DNA from 2 places in the Rossellomorea sp. NPDC071047 genome. Region 1 is predicted to be linked to the other one. Evidence: riboswitches for the same ligand, from Rfam matches in the RefSeq annotation. Region 1 holds a riboswitch; the other holds the start of a gene.

What was found. A riboswitch is a leader RNA that binds a small molecule or an ion and turns the genes downstream of it on or off. The one in region 1 is predicted to bind cobalamin.
Region 2: another riboswitch for cobalamin. It lies ahead of ACQKFO_RS18215 (ribonucleoside-diphosphate reductase subunit alpha); the one in region 1 lies ahead of ACQKFO_RS20070 (hypothetical protein).

What each region holds. Positions count from the first base shown of each region.
Region 1 is NZ_JBNNJT010000006.1:331,636-336,409, forward strand. It holds gene ACQKFO_RS20060 (copper homeostasis protein CutC) at 1-668, opposite strand, end outside; gene ACQKFO_RS20065 (ABC transporter substrate-binding protein) at 798-1,736, opposite strand; gene ACQKFO_RS20070 (hypothetical protein) at 1,757-2,278, opposite strand; cobalamin riboswitch at 2,444-2,630, opposite strand; gene ACQKFO_RS20075 (hypothetical protein) at 2,761-3,093, shown strand; gene ACQKFO_RS20080 (DUF2584 domain-containing protein) at 3,133-3,375, opposite strand; gene ACQKFO_RS20085 (alpha/beta hydrolase family protein) at 3,419-4,201, opposite strand; partial or broken gene ACQKFO_RS20090 (ABC transporter substrate-binding protein) at 4,421-4,774, shown strand, end outside.
Region 2 is NZ_JBNNJT010000005.1:315,577-320,157, reverse strand. It holds gene ACQKFO_RS18215 (ribonucleoside-diphosphate reductase subunit alpha) at 1-2,133, opposite strand, end outside; cobalamin riboswitch at 2,316-2,496, opposite strand; gene ACQKFO_RS18210 (SurA N-terminal domain-containing protein) at 3,155-3,931, shown strand; gene ACQKFO_RS18205 (hypothetical protein) at 4,058-4,234, shown strand; gene gndA (NADP-dependent phosphogluconate dehydrogenase) at 4,279-4,581, opposite strand, start outside.

The sequences.
Region 1 (4,774 bases):
TCCATTACCTTTTCAGAGTCTATCCCTAAGTCATAGCTCCCATTATGCCGGACACCGGATCCTACATGATATTCTCTTGCTTTTAGCTTGCTGTGTATTCCGCCTATATTTTCCACAGTTATACCTGAACCCGGCATGATAATGGGACCACCAATTTTCTCAATTTCCCTCATTTCACCAATCGTATCCAATCCCTTACTCACTTCAGATTTTCCGCCTGATGTGAGAATTCGATCAACGTTTAAGCCTGAGTGGAATATTCCTTTACATAAGGCTACTGGATCATCTGACTGGTCGATAGCGCGGTGAAAAGTAATCGATTGACCCTTCGCACTTTGTACGATCTCTTTTAAAGCGTGGGAATCAAGCTTACCTCCATGTGATAATGCGCCAAAAACGATGCCACAGCCTCCCAGTTCAACTATAGTCCTAACTTGTTCGGCCATGGTATGCAATTCATCAGACTGATACGAGAAAGATGTACTATGTAATCGGATCATAATCTGAACAGGAATCGAAACAGTCTTTAATACTTTTTCTATCACATGAAAATCAGGAGTTAATCCTCCCTCATGTATGGCAGACACCAATTCAAGTCGATCTGCTCCGGATGCTTCTGCAACTTTGGCATCCTCCTCATTCAAGACTATGACTTCCAGTTTGCTCATGTTGAATTCTCCTAACGTAATGATGTTACGTATACTTTATCATAATGGCCTGAAGAGGGTAGAGCTTTAGATGAAAAAGACAATGATTCCCCATTCAAATCACTGTCTTCTCCAAACGAACATCCTACTCTATTCAGAAAACAATTCCGGATACACCGTTTCAGCTGTTAGCTCAACAGCTTCACCGATACGCGGTCCCGGTCTTGACATAATGTCTGAATCCAGGAAATGAACCTGATCATTTTTCACTGCATTTACATCCTTCCAGCTTTCCCGGGACTTGATTTCAGCTGTCGGCTCGTCGACATACCCCACTGTCGTCAAGATCATATTGGGATTCCGTTTAATGATTTCTTCTTCGCCTACTTTCACCCAGCCTTTTTGGTCTACAAAAATATTCTCCACCCCGGCCGTTTCCAGTATTTCCTGCTGAAACGTTTCTGCTCCTGCTGTATAAATATCAGGGGAGGGACTGATTTCAAAATATACTTGTTCTTTTTCCTTTAGCGTGCTCACTTTTTCTTTCACAACTGAAATCTGTTTCTTGATGCCATCCACCAATTCGTTCCCCTTCTTTTCTTCTCCCATTACCGTTGAAATTTGTTCAATATCCCCATAAACATCTTCAAAGGTTTGGGCAGATTGAATGACGAATACGTTTAATCCCGCCTCTTCAAGCTGCTTCACTCCGGCATCATCTCCAGTGGTATAAGCAATGACAACTTCAGGCTTTAGTGCAATGACCTCTTCAGCATTGACCGTCATGGAATCCGACACTCTTTTAATCTCCTTCGCTTCTTCAGGATAGTTGTCGAATTCAGTTGCCCCGATTACCTTATCTCCTGCTCCTATGGCAAAGAGAATCTCTGTGTTACTCGGCTGTAAGGAAATAACGGTTTCCGGCACTTTCTCAAAGCTAATCTCTTCTCCCCTGTCATCTGTCACAGTATAAGGCTCATCTTCATGCTTGACTTCCTTTGTGGATGTTACTTCTCCCCCATTGCTGCACCCTGCGAAAACAACCAGGATGGTTGATAATAGTAAACTGTTTAACCATGACTTTTTCATATTTCATCTTCCCCGCTTCTCTATTTTTTGTCTCTATACGATTTACTCACAAAAGGAATTTCTTCAATCCCTTCACATTTATTCACATAAACGGCCATAACAAACAGAACATTTGCCAGTAAATGGGCATATTTAAATAAAATGTTCTCCACTTTCATCTCAGTACTGACTTTATGTAAGGCACGGACGGACTTTTTTGCTTCACTGCGGCAGGTATGAAGCACGCATGCAGCTGTCGAGCCCTGTGGAAGGACAAAGGTTTGGATACGTTCCTCTACTTCCAACACATAACGATCGTACATTTGGCTCAATTTATTCAAGTCCTCTTCCTGGATGGCCGTCATTCCCCGCACCGAGCCGTTGAGATGGTACGCCATCTCAGCTAAATACAGTAAATCGTCATGCACTTTCGGTAAGTGCTCCGTCAATGATGACGCGAGTCCGATTTTAGTCGACAATGAATCGGTCCGGATCTCAAAATCTACCGTTGAAACAGATTCACGCATATAGGGATAACATAAGTATCGGAAATCCTTAGCCATATGTAAGTTCCTCCTTTCTGAATGATGTTTGTGAAGCACCTATCGTATCTTCCGGGAGGATAAATAAACACAAAAAAACCACCCAAGAATATTGGCCGGCAGTTGTCATCCATATGAAAAAGAGATGCTAAAAAGCCGCACCATCCCCTTAACTTCCGAAGAGCATAATACGATGGAAAAAAGGCAGGTATCCTGGCTCGTGCGTCAGCCTACTCTAAGAACCTTCCCATCTGAATGATCAAATAGTGGTTATCTTCTTATTTCGTCAGCACTTACAGTTGCGGAAACAGCTTCGGATTCACACCGAATTCCCTTTATGCTAAAGATCAGCACCTAATTTCTGCGTGGGTTTATTCACTTAAGGAACATTATACCACTTTATCCATTTCAAAGTTGATGAAGTTTTGGATAAAAAACAAACATGTTGGCGTACAAGCTTGAATACCTTTTGAGTATGTGAAGAAATGATAAGGAGGAAAAACATGAAGCGATTGGTTGTTTTGATATTATGCGTATTTTTATTAAGTGCATGTGGAGATAAGGAACCTGCATCCTATGAATTATGCGGATACGGGGATATGATGGTGGTGAACAATAAAGAATATGTGAAGGTCTCTGAGGAGAAGAAGCTGGTCCTGGATGAAAAACTCGGGGCTATTAAAGAAAAGATTGATAGTCAATATCACCCCGTAAATGATTTCACGGCAAATACACTGAAAAAAGGGACACCCATCTATAGCGTGAAAGATCACAGTAACTATTTGATCGCCCAGACTGAGGATAATCGCTATATTCTATATGAGGAAATCAAATAAAAGAAGGGCTGTAAGCAGATGTTTACAGCCCTTCTTTATTTAGTTCGTGGAATTCAAGGAAATCAACCGATACAGGATCGTCGTTTTTTTATCCGTCCACTCCATCTTTTCGATTCTGCCGTAACCACTGGGATCACTGTGCTTCGTTTTTCTTACATCTATCGGAATGTGCATAGGATAAAGGCGATATCCATCCTTTTGAAGCTCGAACAGGTTCTCTTCTTTCCTCACTTCTTTTCCTTTTGTCACAATCATCGTGTTTAATTCCAAGCCCATGCCCATTTCGCTTGACCTCGATCCTTTTTTATTTAATCATAACCACTGTCTATTGATTTTTCATCCATGTGCATAGCATGGAGACAATTTGTTGATTCTTTCGTGGTGGAAAATAATGCGTAAACTCTTTGAAGTATCGGGACGCAACAGATTTCTCCAACTCTTTCAGTCTTTTTTCTAATCTATATGCATGCTCCACTGAAACGTTCTGATCCTTTTCACCGTGAATGATCAATACGGGAGCTTCAAGGTTTTCTAATTCGTATAATGGGGTACGCCATTCGTATCGTTCCGGAACTTTATTGGGACTTCCCCCTATGACTCGTTTCATCATTCTCCTGAGATCCTTCCGTTCGTCATATGTCAAGAACATATCCGATACGCCTCCCCATGTAACAACGGAGGTGACATCCCTCTGCTCGATGCCTGTCATCAGCGCCATGACCCCACCACGGGAAAAACCAAACACATGGATCCGGTCATGGACCACCCTGTGATAGTGTTTAAGTAATTCAACACCCGAAATGGCGTCTTCACGATCATCCCCAGCAAAATCTTCATTTCCCTCTCCTCCAAGATTGCCTCGATAATAAGGAGCAAAAACAATGAACCCGTGAGAAGCAAATTGAGCGATTCTCGCAGGGCGGACCATGCCGACGCCTTTTATCCCGCCTCTCAAATAGAGAAAACCGTCATACTTCCCAACTCCTGCCGGTTCAGCCAATAATCCCTTCACCCGGAGGCCACCGGATAGATAGGTAATTTCATATAGTTCCACATGAGGATTAGGTGAAGGAAACAATGTTTTCTTCACGATCGTTCCGTTTTTCATATTCTCTTCCTTTCAAACCGTGCATTGGGTATTCACACATTTTTTGTACTCTACATAGGATATTTTAGCAAATCTCATCATCAAGAGAGAAGATACAAGACGCTGCCTTTATGACCATCCTACCCTTTTAATATGGAAAGATAAACAAGGCAAAGAGAGATGCACTCATCCCATTCTATCGATAAACGAGTTTCACAAAGCTAAAAGGAGGAATATTGAATGAAAAAATGGCTTCGCAGTGGCTTTGCCGTGTTGCTCATAAGCATGTTGTCAATCGGATTGACAGCATGTGGAGAAAAAGAAGAAGTCGTACAGAAAGTTCGTGTAGCAGAAGTGACCCGCTCGATTTTCTATGCTCCTGAATATGTCGCGATCGAAAAAGGATTCTTCAAAGAAGAGGGGCTCGACATTGAACTGACCACTACATGGGGTGGAGATAAGACAATGACCACCTTGCTATCGGGTGGTGCAGATGTCGCCCTGGTCGGTTCAGAAACCTCCATCTATGTTCATGCACAAGGTTCGGATGACCCCGTCATTAACTTTGCTCAATTAACCCAGACAGATGGAACA
Region 2 (4,581 bases), on a different contig from region 1:
CCATGCATCTAAATGAAGAGATAGTAACTCTATCGCCTTGATATCATTCCGTACATACAAGTTAAACGATATTCCTTGATCTATATGTCGCTGTCTTTTCTCATTCTGTTTAATACTCCAGTGCTGATCTACGTTATAAGCCGTTTTGTAATACCAGGTCGTCTTAGGTGATAAATCAGGTGCTGTAACAGGGATCTTATAATCCTTCTTTTCTTCCGAGTATTCTAATCTGAATAAGGGATCTATGCTTGCTGTAGAGCCGGCTATGATCGAAGTGGACGAATTTGGCGCAACGGCCATTAAATATCCGTTTCTGATTCCTTGTGAAGAAACATCTTCCCGGAGTGCATCCCACCTCGGTCCTGAATATCCTTTTTTTGAAAAATACTCGCCAGTCGACCAGTCGGACCCGCTGTAATATGGATAGGAGCCTTTTTCTTTCGCTAGTTCTTGACTGGCTTTGATCGTGTAATAAGCAACATCCTCGTATATTGAATCACAGTAATCAACTGCTTCAATGCTCTCCCATTTCAAACCTTTTAATGCTAGGAGGTGATGCCACCCAAATGTTCCCAATCCAATCCCTCTATAGCGTCTGTTTGTCAGTTGGGCTTGCAGTACTGGAAGTTTATTAATATCAATGACGTTATCAAGTAATCTCACTCCTATGGATACGACCCTTTCCAGCTCATCATCCATGATTGTTTTGGCTAAAGAAACAGACGCCAGATTACAGACGACATAATCTCCGGGAGATTTATAGGTAATGATTTTCCCGTCTTTTATGACCTCTTCTTCCATGACGGTTGCACTCATATTCTGGGCGATTTCCGTACACAGATTACTGCAGTAAATCATTCCCTTATGCCCATTGGCATTCAGCCGATTGACTGTATCTCGGTAAAACATGTAGGGCGTTCCCGTTTCGAGTTGGGAAATCATGATCCGCTTGAAAATTTCAATTGCCGGAACCTTTTCCCTGGAAAGACCGGGACATTCTACACATTGCCAATATTTATCTCTGAACGAACCTTCTCCATCATACTCATCATAATAATCTTCCAGGGAATACCCCATGACCATCCTCACTTCATGGGGATCAAATAAATACCAATCCCCTCTCCTCTCCACTTGTTCCATAAATAAATCCGGTAAGCTGACTCCAGTGAATAGATCATGAGTACGCTGCCTTTCATCACCATTGTTTAAGCGTGTATCTAGAAAAGGAAAAATATCTTTATGCCATACATCCAAATAAACAGCTATCGCTCCTTGACGTTGACCTAATTGATCAACGGATACGGCTGTGTTATTTAATTGTTTCATCCATGGAATAACACCGGAACTTACTCCCTTGAAGCCTTTGATATTACTTCCTCTACTTCGTACCTTCCCCAGATAGATACCGAGACCGCCACCGTTTTTACTTAGTGTGGAAACATCTGTATTGCTGTCATAAATACTTCTCAAATCATCGGCTACCGTATCTATAAAGCAGCTCGATAACTGACCATGGCTTTTGCCGGCGTTGGCAAACGTAGGTGTTGCTACCGTCATATACAAATTAGACATGGCCCAATAAGCTTCTTCAATAAGCGCCAGCCGCTTTTCACGGGGTTCGTTCATAAAGAGTGTCATGGCGATGATCAGCAATCGTTCCTGAGGTAATTCAAGGATTTCACCATCATGGGACTTAGTTAAATATCGCTCTGATAGAGTGACGATCCCTATGTACGTAAACAGATGGTCGTTAGATGAATCCATGATCCTCCCCAAGGAATCAATTTCATCTTTGCTATATGATTCCAATAATGCAGACGTATATAGTTTCCTATCAGTCAAGTCTTGAATTAATTCAGAAAAGGAACTGTACAACTCGCTTTCTTCCACTCTCCTTGAATATGCGATCGTACGATAGAGTTTCATTAAATATAATTCTGCAGCCACATATGTCCAATCAGGTTCATGAGCAGTGATCCGTTCGACTGCCGCGAGGATCATGAAATGATAAAGCTTTTCTTTATTCAATTCAGATTGACCGTCTGCATACTTATAAGTCTTTTCATCGAATTCATTAAAATGAAGTTGTGGAAAGCGACTGTGGAGATTTGTTAGAACCCTTTTTGCTTCCATTGTGATCCTATGATCCTGTGATACGATTGACATCATCATTCCTCCCAAATTTATACAGTGTGGGAAGGATTCAAAAAAAGCCCATCCTTTCAAACGGATGGGCTTTTATATACGAAAGATATATGAATAGACTAAAGGGCCTACTCCAATCCTCGCTTTATCCTCCCAATTCCCGAAGAAGATAACACGTGATAAACAAGGCAGGTCTCCTGACTCGTGCTTCACCCTACTTTAAGGCCTTCCCATCGTATATGACAGTGGCAGTTCCTTATTTCGTCAGCACTTACAGTTGCGGGGACAGTTCCGGATTCACACCGGATTCCCTTTTAAGTCCATTCAGACACCCTATTCACAGGTTATAATCAATATATAGATAAAATAATTTAACAAAACACAAAATGTTGTGTTCTGTATCATCATAAACGATTGAAAATGAATTTACAAGTGAAACTATTCATTTTGTTTAGAAGTTGAAATCTTTTAATAGTATCACTCTATTACCCTCTTAAAGTCAAGAGATGAGACAAGTTAAACGATAGGAAGGAACCCCCCCATTAAAATATGCTTATAATTATTATTTTTCATGAAAAGAATAGAAGAAGATTGAATACTGCCTTCAAAAGGACACTAGTCAGCCGACACCTTCCTAAATGTTAGTTGAAGAAAATGTAGCCACTCTCTATAATTCAAATAGAAGGTTGTTTGACAGTATTCTTTGGTCCCCAATATTTTTTTATAGGCTGTTTAAATGGAGGAAAAGAACTCGATTTAAGCAGTCTCTTTTTTTTAGCATCCAAAAGAAAGTCTTCTTTCATTTTCATTTCAGCCCCGCAGTTGAAAGTCGGATGTAATCGCATACATTACAGTGAAAGAGGGACCATATTAGTAACCCGCTGTATTTCAACCTCATTACAATCTATACTTTTCGGCTTAAATACTTTCTTTTTACGGGCTTTTCCTTTAAAATGCGCATTAAGTGATTTTTTTCGAAATCACACCTTACTTCTGAAAGGGGTCTATTATGAAAAAATTATTAACGACTTTACTATTGACATTATTAACGATTGGACTAGCCGCTTGCGGTTCGAACGAGGAGAGCCAAAAACAAGCTGACGATAAAGCGAAAACAGAAGAGAAAAGCGATGGAAAGGCTCAGGAAGAGCAAGCGAAGCAAATGGAAGAAATGCAAAAGAAAATGGATGAACAAAAGATTGAAAAAGATAAGATCGTTGCTATTGTAAACGACGAAAAAATTAAAGGTGAGGATTTCAATAACGTATTGACTCAATCACAAATGCAATATCAACAGATGGGACAAGACCCGACAAGTAAAGATGCAGCAAAGAAAATCAAAGAACAAACTATTGATAGCCTGGTCGGACAAACACTCCTTATGCAACAGGCCGATGAAAAAGGCTACAAAGCATCTGAAGATGAAATCAATAAACAACTGGAAGAAGTTAAAAAGCAGTACGGTGATGAAAAGAAGTTTGAAGACGCAATGAAAAAAGCCGGATTCACAATGGACGAGTTAAAAGCTCAAATCGCTGAAAATATCAAATACACAAACTACGTTGAAAAAGAAATCAAAGTAGAAGAAGTTTCTGAAGATGAAATGAAGAAGTTTTACGATCAGTACGCAAGTCAGCAAGGTCAGGGTGAATCAAAAGATGCTCCAAAATTTGAAGAAGTTAAACCTCAAATCAAGACTCAGTTAGAGCAACAGAAAAAACAAGAAAAACTTGTTAAGCACGTAGAAGATTTAAAGAAAAATGCTAAAGTTGATGTGAAAATCTAAAGCTCCACTAAAGAAAGCCACCTGCACAGATAGGTGGCTTTCTTATGTTCTATTCCCCCTCTATGTTTTTCTCGGCTCACGAAGGGTATGGTACTACAAGGACTTATTAAGGGAGGATGAAAGATAATGACGAAAAGGACAAATGACAATCCTGAGCAAATCAATAAAGATCATGACGGCATTCTCGATCAGCATGAAAGTGAGCAAAATGTGGATCCAATTCCCCTCGATGACTTAAAAAAAGAGCAGCGGGACGAGAAAAATAAGCATCATACGAAAGATGACTCATCAAGCAAAGAATAAAACGTTAATCAAAAGCCCTGTGGGAATCCCACAGGGCTTTCTTCTTATTTAGATAACCAGTCCGTATGGAATGTTCCTTCTTTATCCACACGCTGATACGTATGAGCTCCAAAATAATCACGTTGAGCTTGCAGAAGATTGGCTGGCAGTGACTCAGAGCGATAGCTGTCATAATATGCTAAAGCACTCGCAAGACCAGGTACAGGGATACCTAATTTAATGGCTGTAGCCACCACTTCCCTCGCTTCCTCCTGATAGTTTTCAACGATTTCCTTGAAATACGGATCAAGCAGTAAATTCGTTAATCCCGGTTCACGATCATAGGCTTTCTTGATTTCTTCCAGGAA